3 regions of the Methylobacterium sp. E-046 genome follow, and region 2 is predicted to be linked to each of the others. Evidence: predicted binding sites of a transcription regulator. Region 2 holds the regulator's gene; each other region holds the start of a gene.

Region 1 (4,642 bases), on a different contig from region 2:
GTCGTGGTCGCGCAGGCTGCCGAGCGTCGTGCCCAGCGGCGGCAGGCCGGCGATGTCGATGCCGCGGGCGCGGATCTGGGCCTCGAACCGCCCGCGCGCGCCGGCCTCCGCAGCCTTGTAGCGGGCGTTGCCGGTGATCCGGGCCTGCCCCAGGGTCAGGCGCAGGTCGCGCAGGGACAGGCTGTCGGCGGCGGCCGACAGCTCGGCGGCCGCCTCGACCCGGCGCCCGTCGAGGAGCGCCGGCAGCGGCCCCTCCAGGCCGAGGCGCCGCAGGTAGCGTCCCAGCGCGTCCGAATCGGGGGCGGTCAGGCTGACCGGGCCGGTCAGGCGCAGGGGCGCCGTCTCGATCTGCCCGCTCGCCGTCAGGGCCGCCTGCGCCGGCCCAGTCACCGAGAGGCGGCGCAGCAGGAGCCCGCCCGCCCGCTCCACCGTGCCGGCGAAGGCGAGGTCCGACCATTCCTCGCCGCCGAGCACGGCGCTGCCCACCGCGAGGTCGAGGTCGAGCATGGCCGGGAGGCCGCCGGCCCACCGGGGGGCCCCGCGGGCGATCAGGGCCTGGCCCTCCGGCGAGGCCAGGAAGGCGTCGAGGTCGAGGCGGCGGGCCTCCAGGCTCAGCCCGGCGCGCCACTGGCGCAGGTCCAGGCGGCCGGTGCCGCCGAGCCGCAGCGCCCGGCCGCCCGGATCGACCGCGAGGTCGACGTTCTCGAACCGCACCTGGGTCCCGCGCGCCTTGAAGCCCCCGCCGATGGAGAACGGCAGGTAGGTCCCCGCGGCCTGGGTCGGCGGCCCGACGACGAGGCGGACCGTGCCCTCGGCCTCGACCAGGGAGGCCCGGCCGGCCTCCGCGGGGGCGAGGCCGAACCGCGCATCCGCCTCGAAGCGCGGATGCGCGTCGCCGCCGCCGGAGATCTTCACGGGCAGCCGCCCGTCGGCCCCCGGGGTGCCGCTGACGGCCCGGAACGGGAGGCCGCCGCTGGTCCCCTCCGCCCGCCACGGTCCGACGAGGGCCGGCGCCTGCAGGGTCAGGTCCTGCACGTAGAGCTGGTCGGTCCGGCCCGTGGCCGGCACCTGCGTGGTGATGAGGAACTGCTGGACGTGCAGGGCCTCGATGGCGAGGTCGCGGGCGCGCAGGGCCTCGCCGAGGTCGGGGGGCAGCTTCACGGCGTCCGGCCCCGCGGCCGGGAGCCTGATCTCGGCCCGGCCGATCCGGGTCTCGGTGAAGCGGAACTCGCCCTTCAGGAGCGGCGCCAGGGCGATCTCGGCCTTGACGAACCGGGCGTCAAGGGACGGCCGGTCCGGATCGGTCCCGAGATGGAGGCGGTCGACGCGCAGCCGCGGCGACGGCAGGAGGCGGACCTCGATCCGCCCGTCTGTCCGGGTCGGGATGCCGAGGGAGCGGGCGAGCGCCCGGTCGACCAGCGCGCGGTGGGCCTGCCAATCGACGAAGGGCGGGACGGCGAGCGCCGCCACGAGAACCAGGATGACGGCGCCCGCCAGCGCGGTCAGAAGATCACGCAATGGTCCCGTTCCGCACTCATGTCCGCGCGGGGCTGCCCCGACGCCGTCCCGCGTGCCCCGCGGGCAAGCCGCCACGGCCATAGCACGATCAGGCGCGCAGGGCGCCAGCGGCGAAGTCTGCGATCCCGCCCCTGTGCCTCAGGCGCCGCAGTCGCTCCGGCGCCGCCGGCGGGCCCGGACTCGGCGGCGCCGCCCGCGCGGGATCCCGGCGCGGCAGCGGGCCCCGACTCCGGTCTGCGCTGCGCCGCGCCGGCATGACGGGGCATCCCCGTGACCGGGATCGGCCGCGACGGTCTCCGAACCGTCGTTCTCGGCGCGCCGACGGCCCGCGCCTCCCGACTTCGCGCACCGCCGGTTGCAGGCGTCGCGCCCAAACCACCTCGACGCCGTTCGCGATTTGGTCCAGGGATGCGGGATGCAGAATAACCCGCATGCGCAGCCCGCCGGGGACGGCGCTCCCACCTCTTCCATCGCCGCCCGCGCCATGGGCGCGCTCCGCCGCGACGCCGCCGGCTACCTCGACGGGCTCAACCCCGAGCAGCGCCACGCCGTCGAGACCACGGAGGGTCCGGTGCTCGTGCTGGCCGGCGCCGGCACCGGCAAGACCCGGGTGCTCACCACCCGCATCGCCCATCTCATCTCCACCGGGCGGGCACGCCCCTTCGACATCCTGGCGGTGACCTTCACCAACAAGGCCGCCCGGGAGATGAAGCACCGGATCGGCAGCCTGATCGGCCCGGCCGGCGAGGGCATGCCCTGGCTCGGCACCTTCCACGCCATCGGCACCAAGATCCTGCGCCGGCACGCGGAACTCGTCGGGCTGAAATCGGACTTCACCATCCTGGGCACCGACGACCAGCTCCGGCTGATGAAGCAGGTGATCGCCGATCAGAACGTCGACGAGAAGCGCTGGCCGGCCCGCGCCCTGTCGCACGCCATCGACGGCTGGAAGAACCGCGGCCTCTCCCCCGAGCAGGTGCCGGCCGGCGAGGCCGCCTCCTTCGCGTTCGGCAAGGGCGGCACGCTCTACAGCGCCTACCAGGCCCGACTGGCGACGCTGAACGCCGTCGATTTCGGCGACCTCCTGCTGCTCTGCCTCAAGCTCTGGCGCGAGAACCCCGACGTCCTGGCCAATTACCAGGACCGGTTCCGCTACATCCTGGTGGACGAGTACCAGGACACCAACGTCGCCCAGTACCTGTGGCTGCGCCTGCTCGCGCAGAACCGCAAGAACATCGCCTGCGTGGGCGACGACGACCAGTCGATCTACGGCTGGCGCGGCGCCGAGGTCGACAACATCCTGCGCTTCGAGCACGACTTCCCCGGCGCCGTGGTGGTGCGGCTGGAGCGCAACTACCGCTCCACCGGCCACATCCTGGCGGCCGCCTCGGGACTGATCGCCCGGAACGAGAGCCGGCTCGGCAAGACCCTGCGCACCGACGACGAGCCGGGCGAGCGCGTCACCGTGACGGGGGCCTGGGATTCCGAGGAGGAGGCGCGGCTGCTCGCCGAGGCGATCGAATCGCTCCAGGTGAAGCAGCACCCCCTGTCGGAGATCGCCGTGCTGGTGCGGATCTCGGCGCAGATGCGCGAGATCGAGGACCGGTTCGTCCAGCTCGGCCTGCCCTACCGGGTGATCGGCGGCCCGCGCTTCTACGAGCGCGCCGAGATCCGGGACGCCCTGGCCTACCTGCGCGCCACCGTGAACGTCAGCGACGACCTCGCCTTCGAGCGGATCGTCAACACGCCCAAGCGCGGCCTGGGCGACGCGACCCTGCAGCAGCTCCACACCTACGGCCGGGCCAACCGGCTGCCCCTGCGGATCGCCGCCGAGCGCCTGTGCGAGACCGACGAGCTGAAGCCCCGGGTCCGCTCGACCCTGCGGGCGGTCACCGAGAGCTTCGCGCGCTGGGCGCGGCTGATCGAGTCGCAGCCCCACAGCGAGGTCGCGCAGACCATCCTGGAGGAATCCGGCTACGTCGAGATGTGGCAGAAGGACCGCTCGGCCGACGCCGCCGGCCGCCTCGAGAACCTGAAGGAATTCGTCCGCTCCATGGAGGAGTTCCCCGACATGGCGGCGTTCCTCGAGCACGTCTCCCTGGTGATGGAGGCCTCCGAGACCGAGGGCGCCGACCGCGTCTCCCTGATGACGCTCCACGCCGCCAAGGGGCTCGAATTCGACACCGTGTTCCTGCCCGGCTGGGAGGACGGCCTGTTCCCCAGTCAGCGGGCGCTGGACGAGAGCGGCCGGGCCGGCCTGGAGGAGGAGCGCCGCCTCGCCCATGTCGGGCTGACCCGGGCGCGCAAGCGCGCCAAGCTCTCCTTCGCGGTGAACCGGCGGATCCACGGCCTGTGGTCCTCGACCATCCCGTCCCGGTTCATCGACGAACTGCCGGAATCGGCCGTCGACGTGGTCGAGGCGCCCGCCCATTTCTCGGCCGGCGCCTCGCGGTTCGACCGCAACCCCACGCCCTTCGGATCGAGCTACGGCACGCCCGGCTGGCAGCGGGCGCAGGCCAACACGGCGGCGGGCGGGCGCGGCTTCGGCTCGGTGCCGGGCGGCCGGGCCGGCGGATCGACGGGCGGTCCGCGCCAGATCGAGGGCGAGCTGATCGCCAAATCCACCGGCACGCCCTCGGCCTTCCAGGGCGGCCAGCGGGTCTTCCACACCAAGTTCGGCCCCGGGACCATCGCGGGCGTCGACGGCAACAAGCTGACCGTTGACTTCGACAAGGCCGGCCGGAAGATGGTCCTCGACAGCTTCATCCAGGCTGGATCGAGCTAGTCCCGCCGACCAAGCCCGGACGTCCCAGGGCGGCAGGGTCGGCCGGCTTCGCCCCTGCGGGCGGGGAGGTCGTGAGATCGTGCCGGATGCCGCGCCATCCCGTCTCTCCCGGCCCCGGCCTGTTGCACCCGCGCCAGCATCGCGGCTTCTTCCCACCGTCCGCCGCCACCGTCACCCCGTAGTCACACCCCGTGCGCCATCGTGCGGCGCGAAGCACGCTGGTGCGGCAGTTGCATCGCGTAATCGGTCGCGTTCGGCACGTCGTAACGCTCTCCACAGGCCGACGAGCGCGGCGCGGAACCTTCGGTCAGGGGCCGCTATTTAGTTCCGCAAGCGAGT
Region 2 (4,642 bases):
TCAGCGCTGGATCAGGCCCGGATTGCGGCCCGGCAACCGCGGGACCACCGTGCCGCGCTTCTCGACCGGCCCGTCGCACGCGTAGGCGAATTCGGACTTCAGCGCGTCGAACACGGTCTCGCCGGTGATCCGGCACTCCTCCCGCACGGTCTCGTCGAGATAGGCGCGGGCGGCGGTGCGGAAGCGCGTCACCCGGGTCGCTCCCGGCTCGGGGTCGATCCGCGCCTCACTCAGGTTGCAGCCGGCATACTCGCGCAGGGTGTTCGAGACGATCAGCATCCGGCGCAGTTGCCGGTTGTCGTAGACCTCGTAGGGTTCCTTGCAGCCGATCGTCACCACCTGAGGGGTCAGCGCGACGTAGTTCCGCGAGATGTAGGAGAACCCGGTGGTGCACCCTGCGAGCGCAAGACCTAGGGCGATCAGGCCGAGGGGCAGCAGAGCTGCGGGTCGTCGCATCCTCGTCATCCCAGCCTGATCCCGGCCGCGCCCCGGCTTCTTCCCCTCCGGCGGGCGGCGGTGTGCATTGAAACGGCTCCGCTTGCGCCGTCAATGCGTTTCTGGCCCGGATGCGCCCGCGGCGACGCGAGCGTGGCCATAACTCTCTTGCGGAACACTTGCGGAACGTTTAACGTGTTCGTGATTTGTTTCCGAGACCGCCACGAGGCGGTCCACAAGCCGCGAGGCCCCATCAATGCTCACGCGCAAGCAGCTGGACCTCCTGCGCTTCATCCAGAACCGCATGCAGGAATGCGGCGTCCCGCCGTCCTTCGACGAGATGAAGTACGCCCTCGACCTGAAGTCGAAGTCGGGCATCCACCGGCTGATCACCGCCTTGGAGGAGCGTGGCTTCCTCCGGCGCCTCCCGAATCGGGCGCGGGCCATCGAGGTGATCCGCATTCCCGAGAGCCTGACCCAGGCGGCTCCGGTCCAGCCCCCCGCCGCCGAGCCGCGCCGCTTCACCCCGAGCGTGGTGGAAGGCGGCAAGTCCAAGCAGGCGCCGCTCCCCGCCAATGCCCGGATGATCGACGAATCCGGCCGGGCCATCTCGATCCCCGTCATGGGCCGGATCGCGGCCGGTACGCCGGTCTCGGCGATCCAGAACCAGAGCCACGCCATCACCCTGTCGCCGGACTTCCTGGCCGGCGGCGAACACTATGCCCTGGAGGTGCGCGGCGACTCGATGGTCGAGGCCGGCATCCTCGACGGCGATCTGGTGGTGATCCGCAAGCAGGACACCGCCAATACCGGCGACATCATCGTGGCCCTGATCGACGACGAGGAGGCGACCCTCAAGCGCCTGCGCCGCCGCGGCTCCTCCATCGCGCTCGAGGCTGCCAATCCGGCCTACGAGACCCGAGTCCTCGGGCCGGATCGGGTCCAGATCCAGGGCCGTCTCGTGAGTCTCGTCCGCCGCTACTGAAGCGGCGCGGCCGGCGCGTCGCCGGGCCCGCTTCCGGCGCCCGCCCGGTCAGCGTCGGTGGGCGCGACAGAGTCATCCGCGCGGCTGCTGTCCGCCGCGGCGGTCATCGGCCGCTGCGGCGTCGGCCGCGGATCCGGGCGCAGTCGCCACGGCAGGCCCCGGTCGAGGCTGCGGGCATAGCGCGCGGTGAACCCCGCGGCCTCGGCCCTGAGGGCCACGGCGCCGCGTTCTGACAAAATCTTTCGGTCGATGACGAACGGGCCCGTGCAGGTCGGGGGCGCCGTGAGGCCGGTGATCAGCACCGCGGCGCGGGGGCAATCCTCGGCGAAGGCGCGCCGGTCCCGGATCAGCGCGACCGCCCGTCCGTCCGGCAGGCGCGCGGTGCATCCGAGCCGGTCGCAATGCCCGCCGCCGGTCGGGGCGGCCAGCGCGCCGGGGCGCCGCCCATCGCCGTCCGCCTTCAGCCACTGCTCCAACACGAACCCCGAGGGGCTGCCCAGCGCCGCGAGGCGGCCGTCCGGTCCGCGCACCGCAGCGCCGCCGCCCTGCCGGTCGACGTAGAGGTCGTAGCGATCCGGCAGGGCCGCGAGCCAGAGGCCCAGCAGGATGGGCGGCGCGGCGAGCCAGCGCAGGCGCGAGACCGGGAGCGTCGCCAGCAGGAGACCGGCGGTCAGCAGGATCAGCGCCGTTGTCCCGAAGGCAGGCAGCACGAGGGTGGCGCGCTCGAACCCGGCGATCCACTGCGCGATCGCCAGCATGCCGCCCACCGCCTGGCCCATCAGCCACCAGATCGGCCGGTCGAGGGCGAAGGGATAGGCGAGGCACCCGATCACCGCGGATGGCATCACCACCAGGGAGACGAGCGGCAGCGTCAGGGCGTTGCCCACCAGCCCGAACGGCTGGATCGTCTGGAAATGGTAGGTGGCGAAGGGCGCGGTGGCGACCTGGGCAACCAGGGTCGTGGCCAGGGTTCCGGTGATCGCCGAGAGGCCGGTGCCGACGAGCCGCCCGATGCGTCCTGCCCCGGGACGCACGAACAGCCGGCCGTCGATCAGCCGTGCGCAGGCGATCAGCCCGGCCACCGCCCCGAACGACATCTGGAAGCTCGGGCCGAGGAGACCCTCCGGCTCCCGGGCCAGGGCGACCAGGGCGGCGAGGGCGAGGTTGCGCATCGACAGCGCCGGCCGGTCCACCAGGATCGCGCCCAGCATGATCAGGGTCATAAACAGCGAGCGCTCGGCCGCGATGTCCCAGCCCGAGAAGGCGCAGTAAGCAGTGACGCCCAGCATGGCCAAGCCGGCCGCGATCTTCTTGATCGGCCAGACCAGCGCGCAATACGGCACCAGGGCGAGGACCGCCCGCACCAGCCAGAACACCACGCCGGCGGCCAGCACCATGTGCAGGCCGGAGATCGATACGACGTGGTAGATGCCGGCGGCGCGCAGCGCGTCGTTGGTCTCAGGCCCGATCAGGCCCCGCTTGCCGGTCACCAGGGCCGCCGCCACGGCTCCCGCCTGCCCGCCCTCGGCCTGTGCGATCCGGCGGGTCAGCGCGTTGCGCGCGTCGTCCAGCATCGCGGCGAGACGCAGGTGCAGGGGCGGCGGCTCGGTCGGCGCGCGGATCGAGACCGCGCCGACCAGCGAGCCCACCGCGCCGATCCCCTGGAAATAGGCGTCCCGGGCGAAATCGTAGCCGCCCGGCCGGGCGGCTTCCGGCGGCGGCAGCAGCCGGGCCGTGGCGGCCACGACGTCCCCGGGCCGCGGGATCGGTGTCCTGCGGAACGACACCCGCACCCGGGCGGGCCGTACCTCCGCCGCGAGGCCGGCGAAACTCTCCACCCGGATCAACAGCCGGGCTCCGACCTCGCGCTCGTCGAGGGCCTCGACCATGCCGACGAGCGGGCCGATGGTGATCCGTGGGAGGATCGGGGCGGCGACCTGCGAGACCCGCCAGGTCGCCGCCGCGAAGCCGAGGAACGCGGCCGCCATCCCCAAAGCCAGCGCCAGGGCGGCCGGCCGCGCGCCCAGGGCTGGGGTCGGCGCCAGGGCGAGGGCCGCGCCGACGAGGGGGGCGACCAGGATCGGCCTGCCGTCGGCCGCCACGAACTGGGCCAGGATGCCGGCTCCGAAGGCCACCGCCAGCCAGGGGAACAGCCGGCGCTGCTCGACCTCCCGGCGGATCCCCTCGCGCCGATCCGCCGCATTGCCGCCGCCCCGCTGCGCGCGACCTCTCATCGGCGGCCGGGCGATTCCGCGGTCGATTCTTAACGCATCCGCCGGCCCGTGCTACAGCCGACGCTTCGTGCTACGGGCGCCCTGCCGAGCCCCCTCGCCGCTCCTCCGCCCTCCCGCGACCCTTCCCCGAACATACCGGACCGATGTCCTCAGCCGTCGTCACGCGCTTCGCGCCCTCGCCCACCGGCTACCTGCATATCGGCGGGGCCCGCACGGCGTTGTTCAACTGGCTCTATGCCCGCCACACCGGCGGCCGGATGCTGCTGCGCATCGAGGATACCGACCGCGAGCGCTCCACCAAGGGCGCGATCGACGCGATCCTCGACGGCCTGTCCTGGCTCGGCCTCGACTGGGACGGCGACGTGGTCTTCCAGTTCGCCCGCGCCGAGCGCCACCGGGCTGTGGCCGAGGCGCTGCTGGCCGCGGGCTGCGCCTACCATTGCTACGCCACCGCCGAAGAACTGGCGCAGATGCGGGAGACCGCCCGCGCCGAGGGGCGCCCGCCGCGCTACGACGGCCGCTGGCGCGACCGCGACCCGTCCGAGGCCCCCGCGGGGGTCAAGCCGGTGATCCGCCTGCGCGCGCCGACCGAGGGTGAGACCGTGGTCGAGGACGCCGTCCAGGGCCGGGTGACCTGGGCCAACAAGGACCTCGACGACCTCGTCCTGCTGCGCTCGGATGGGACGCCGACCTACATGCTCGCCGTCGTGGTCGACGATCACGACATGGGCGTCACGCAGGTCATCCGCGGCGACGACCACCTCACCAACGCGGCGCGCCAGACCCAGATCTTCTCCGCCCTCGGCTGGGACGTCCCGAAGATGGCCCACATCCCGCTGATCCACGGGGCCGACGGGGCCAAGCTGTCGAAGCGCCACGGGGCGCTCGGCGTCGAGGCCTACCGGGATCTCGGCTACCTGCCGGCGGCGCTGCGCAACTACCTCGTGCGGCTCGGCTGGAGCCACGGCGACCAAGAGGTCTTCACCAC
Region 3 (4,642 bases), on a different contig from region 2:
CCGATCCCGCCGACCTGCAGGCGGATTCGACCTTCGAGGGCGACGTGGACAACGAGACTAAGGTGGACGGCGGCATCGATCCGGACCACCGCCCGCGCAAGAACGCGTGACGAAATGCCCGGGCCGGCGCGGCCCGGGCCGATCTCAGCGGCCGCGCGCCGGCGCCTTTGGCCGCCGCGGCGCAGGGGCGGCGTGCGGAGGTGCCGGGCTGTCCGCCGGGACAAAGAGCTGCGCCGGGCTCGCCGTGTAGCCCCGCAACTGGGCTGCGTTGACGGCCCCGCGTGCCGTCGTGCTGTCGACGTGGGCGCCCGCCGGCACGGTCAGGAGCGCGGCCGCGAGGCCCAGGGGAACAGGTTTCGGCATGGGCCCATCCTTCGGCCTGTGCGGCGCCAAGGCAATCCCCAGCCGGACCGGATGGGCCGCATCGGGACCCGGTGCGCGGCTTCCGAGGTACAGGACCGCATCGAGCGCCCTCGACGCCAGCATCGGAGCGTCTCCGATCGGCGGCCCGGCCCCTCAAGGCGCCGCCTTCGTCGCGCGGTGACGCGCGGAGCGCGCGGCCGTCGTAGCCCGACGGGACCGCTACCGTACGGGCGAGGGACGGGTACGGTCCGACCTCGCTGTCCCGGCGGCCGGCCCGTCAGAGACCCAGCCCGAGCTGTCGGGGGCCTTCCGGCTCGTCGTGCGCGAAGCCCGACAGGGAGACGCCGACCAGCCGCGCGCTGCGCCGCAAGGGGAACAGGCCGGCGAGCAGTTCGAGGCCGATCCGCTCCAGGCCGGCGCGGTCGGCCACGGGACAGGTGAGCGACTTCGCCCGGGTCACCTGGGCGAAATCCGAGAACTTGAGCTTCAGCGTCACGGTCCGGGCGCGCATGCCCTTCGCGTCCGCCTCGGCCCAGACCTTGTCGAACAGCGGGGCCAGCCGGGCGCTCAGAACCTCGAAGGCCGCCGTGTCCTCCGAGAAGGTGGTCTCGGCCCCGATCGACTTGCGCACCCGATGGGCGCGGACCGGCCGCGCGTCGATCCCGCGGGCGACCGCGTGGTAGTAGGCGCCCGCGGAGCCGAAGGTCTCGCGCAGGCGCTCCGGTGTCCAGGCGCGCAGGTCCGCCCCGGTCTCGATCCCCAGCCGCTTCATCTTCGCCTCGGTGACCGGCCCGACCCCGTGGAACCGGCCGATCGGCAGGGCGGCCACGAAATCCGGCCCCATCGCGGGGGTGATGACGAACAGGGCGTCGGGCTTGCGGTGATCCGAGGCCACCTTGGCCAGGAACTTGTTGTACGAGACCCCGGCCGAGGCCACGAGCCCGGTGCGCTCCAGGATCTCGGCGCGGATCGCCTTCGCCACCGCGGTCGCCGTCGGCAGGCCCAGGAGGTTCTCGGTGACGTCGAGATAGGCCTCGTCCAGCGCCACCGGCTCGATGAGCGGCGTGTGCCGGGCGAAGACCGCCCGGATCTCCTCCGAAACCCCCCGGTAGACCTCGAAGCGCGGCTTCACGAACAGCAGGTCCGGGCAGAGCCGCCGGGCGGTGGCCGACGGCATGGCCGAGCGGACGCCGAACCTGCGCGCCTCGTAGCTCGCCGCCGCCACGACGCCGCGCTCCCGCGAGCCGCCCACCGCCAGCGGCAGGCCGAGCAGGGCGGGGTCGTCGCGCTGCTCCACGGAGGCGTAGAACGCGTCCATGTCGATGTGGATGATCTTGCGGAGGGCGACCTCCGGATCCATCGCCGCCTCGGAGATCTGGCTTAGGTTCCCGCTCTGTTCCAGAGACCGCGGCCGGCGGGCGGGGTCAAGGCGGCTCGATCACACCTCAACAGGGATATCCCGCCCACGCCCCCATCCTGAGGTAGAGGGTCGGAGTTCGTTCGACCGCTCGCGACGGCGGCGCGCCGCCGTCAGGCGACGCTGCCGTACAGGTCGTAGGCCTCGGCCCGATCGATCTTCACGGTGACGATGTCGCCGACCCGCACCAGGCGCCGGAAGGCGGCGTGGACGGTGCCGTCGATCTCCGGCGCGTCGGCCTTGGACCGGCCCTTCGCGACCCCACCCTCGACGGCATCGACGATCATGGGCAGCCGCCTGCCGACCTTGGCCCTCTGCAGCCGGAGCGCCACAGCGTTCTGCGTCTCCATGAACCGGCGCTTGCGCTCGGCCTTCACCTCGGGCGGCACGAGGTCGCCGAGCGCATTGGCGGTGGCGCCCGCCACCGGCTCGTACTCGAAGCAGCCGACCCGATCGAGCTTGGCCTCCTGCAGCCACGCCAGCAGCTCCGCGAACTCGGCCTCGGTCTCGCCGGGGAAGCCGACGATGAAGGTCGAGCGGATCGCGAGGTCCGGGCAGGTCTGCCGCCAGCTCCGGATCCGGTCGAGCTGGCGCTCCTGATTGCCGGGCCTGCGCATCCGCTTGAGCACCGACGGGCTCGCATGCTGGAGCGGCATGTCGAGGTAAGGGAGCACCTTGCCCTCGGCCATCAGCGGGATGACCTCGTCCACGTGCGGGTAGGGGTAGACGTAGTGGAGCCGCACCCAGGCCCCGAGCTCGCCGAGCTCCCGGGTCAGGTCGTAGAACTTCGCCCGGACCTGCCGGTCGCGCCACGGGCTCTCGGCGTAGCGGATGTCGCTGCCGTAGGCGCTGGTATCCTGGCTGACCACCAGCAGCTCCTTCACGCCGGCCTTCACCAGCTTCTCGGCCTCGCGCAGCACGTCGGCGGCGGGGCGGCTGACGAGGTTCCCGCGCAGGGACGGGATGATGCAGAAGCTGCAGCGGTTGCTGCAGCCCTCCGAGATCTTCAGGTAGGCGTAGTGGCGCGGGGTGAGCTTGATCCCCTGCGGCGGCACGAGGTCGAGGAACGGGTCGTGGGCCGGGGGCACCGCCTCGTGGACGGCCGCCACCACCGATTCGTAGGCCTGCGGCCCGGTCACCGCCAGGAGGTCGGGGTATTTCGCGCGGATCTCCTCCGGCTGCGCGCCCATGCAGCCGGTGACGATCACCCGGCCGTTCTCCGCCATGGCCTCGCCGATGGCCGAGAGCGACTCCGCCTTGGCGGAATCGAGGAAGCCGCAGGTGTTGACGATCACCACGTCGGCGCCGTCGTGGCGGCGCGCCAGCTCGTAGCCCTCCGCGCGCAGGTGCGTGAGGATCCGCTCGGAATCGACCAGCGCCTTGGGGCAGCCCAGGGAGACGAACGAAATCTTGGGAGCCGAGGCTTTGGGGGCGGTCGTGGCGGTCATGGGCGCATTCGACGGATCGGACGCCGCCCGCGCGTGTGGCCGGTGGAACAGTCACACGGAGCGCGAGGACGAGAATTCGGGATCGCGTCCCTATAGCCGTTCCGGCCCGCCCGCGCGAGACCGGCTGCTGCAGGGGTGCTCGGCCCAGCACGCGAGGCTGCCCACGGTGGGGAACTTGGCTGTGACGCAGACCTTTAACGACGGATCCTGACATCACACATCATCTGACATCGACCCACCCGCCGCCGAGGACCGGCGCCGGGCGGCGGTGCCTGCGTGCAACTGCCGCTTCCCCCGCGGCATCGCCTGTGCGACGGCAGCGGATGACGCACAGCCCGAGGATAACGGCCCCGAACCCGGTCATGTGGACCCGAGAGATCCCCTTCATCGATCCCGTCGCGGCGGCGGCCCGGCTGCGCGCCCTGCCGGGGCTCGCCTTCCTGGACAGCGCCATGCGGCACGATCCGCTGGGGCGGCACTCGATCGTGGCCGCTGATCCGTTCGGGCGCTTCCGCTACCGCGACGGACGCGCGACCCTCGACGGACGCCCCGTGGCGGGCGGCCCGATGGCGGCGCTCCGGACCTGCCTCGAACCCTACCGGCTCGAGCCCGGGCCGGAGCCGTTCCCCGGCGGGGCGATCGGCTACCTCGCCTACGACCTCGGCGCGGCGCTGGAACGGGTGGCGCCCCCGGCCCGGCGGGCCGGGCTCACCGACGACATCGCCCTGAACCTCTACGACACGGCGCTGGTGGTCGATCACGCCGCCGGCACCTGCCGGCTGGTCGCCACCGGCTTCCCCGAGCGTGCGCCGGACGCCCGGCGGGCTCGCGCCGAGGCGCGGCTCGCCCTCTTCGCCGACCGGCTCGCCACCGCCGAGCCCCCGGGCCCCGCACGGCCGGCCGAGCCGCTCGTGTGGAACTCGAACTTTGACCGTCAAACCTATGAAGAAGCTGTCGAAAAGGTTCGCCATTATATCCGGGCCGGCGACATCTACCAAGCCAACATCGCCCAGCGCTTCACCGCCGATCTGCCGGCCGGCTTCGATCCCTTCGCCCTCTACCGGCGCCTGCGCGAGACCAACCCGGCGACCTTCGGGGCCTACCTGGAGCAGGAGGGGCTGACCGTCGCCTCGTCCTCGCCCGAGCGGTTCATCCGCCTCGACGGCCGGCACGTGGAGACGCGGCCGATCAAGGGCACCGCCCGCCGCCTCGACGATCCGGAGGCCGACCGGGCGGCCGCCGGGGCGCTCCAGGCCAGCGTGAAGGAGCGGGCCGAGAACGTCATGATCGTCGACCTGCTGCGCAACGACCTGTCCCGGGTCTGCGCGCCGGGCAGCGTCGCCGTGCCCACCCTCTGCGGGCTGGAGACCTACGCGAACGTCCACCATCTGGTGTCGGTGGTCACCGGCGACCT

What was found. The regulator LexA, encoded in region 2, represses DNA repair genes until DNA is damaged. The targets are predictions, from matches to a motif close to TGTTCNNNNTGTGTTCNG.
Region 1: MKK82_RS05810 (ATP-dependent helicase) is a predicted target of LexA. The motif match lies at 1,906-1,923, and genes of this name have one in related genera.
Region 3: dinB (DNA polymerase IV) is a predicted target of LexA. The motif match lies at 1,747-1,764, and genes of this name have one in related genera.

Annotation. Positions count from the first base shown of each region.
Region 1 covers NZ_JAKSYP010000074.1:117,918-122,559, forward strand. Annotated here, with positions in the region: gene MKK82_RS05805 (AsmA protein) at 1-1,518, opposite strand, end outside; gene MKK82_RS05810 (ATP-dependent helicase) at 1,934-4,303, shown strand.
Region 2 covers NZ_JAKSYP010000290.1:249,390-254,031, reverse strand. Annotated here, with positions in the region: gene MKK82_RS32795 (hypothetical protein) at 1-456, opposite strand; gene lexA (transcriptional repressor LexA) at 692-1,420, shown strand; gene MKK82_RS32785 (ComEC/Rec2 family competence protein) at 1,414-3,654, opposite strand; gene gltX (glutamate--tRNA ligase) at 3,798-4,642, shown strand, end outside.
Region 3 covers NZ_JAKSYP010000187.1:61,218-65,859, forward strand. Annotated here, with positions in the region: gene MKK82_RS19985 (hypothetical protein) at 1-110, shown strand, start outside; gene MKK82_RS19990 (hypothetical protein) at 145-363, opposite strand; gene dinB (DNA polymerase IV) at 641-1,723, opposite strand; gene rimO (30S ribosomal protein S12 methylthiotransferase RimO) at 1,894-3,228, opposite strand; gene pabB (aminodeoxychorismate synthase component I) at 3,591-4,642, shown strand, end outside.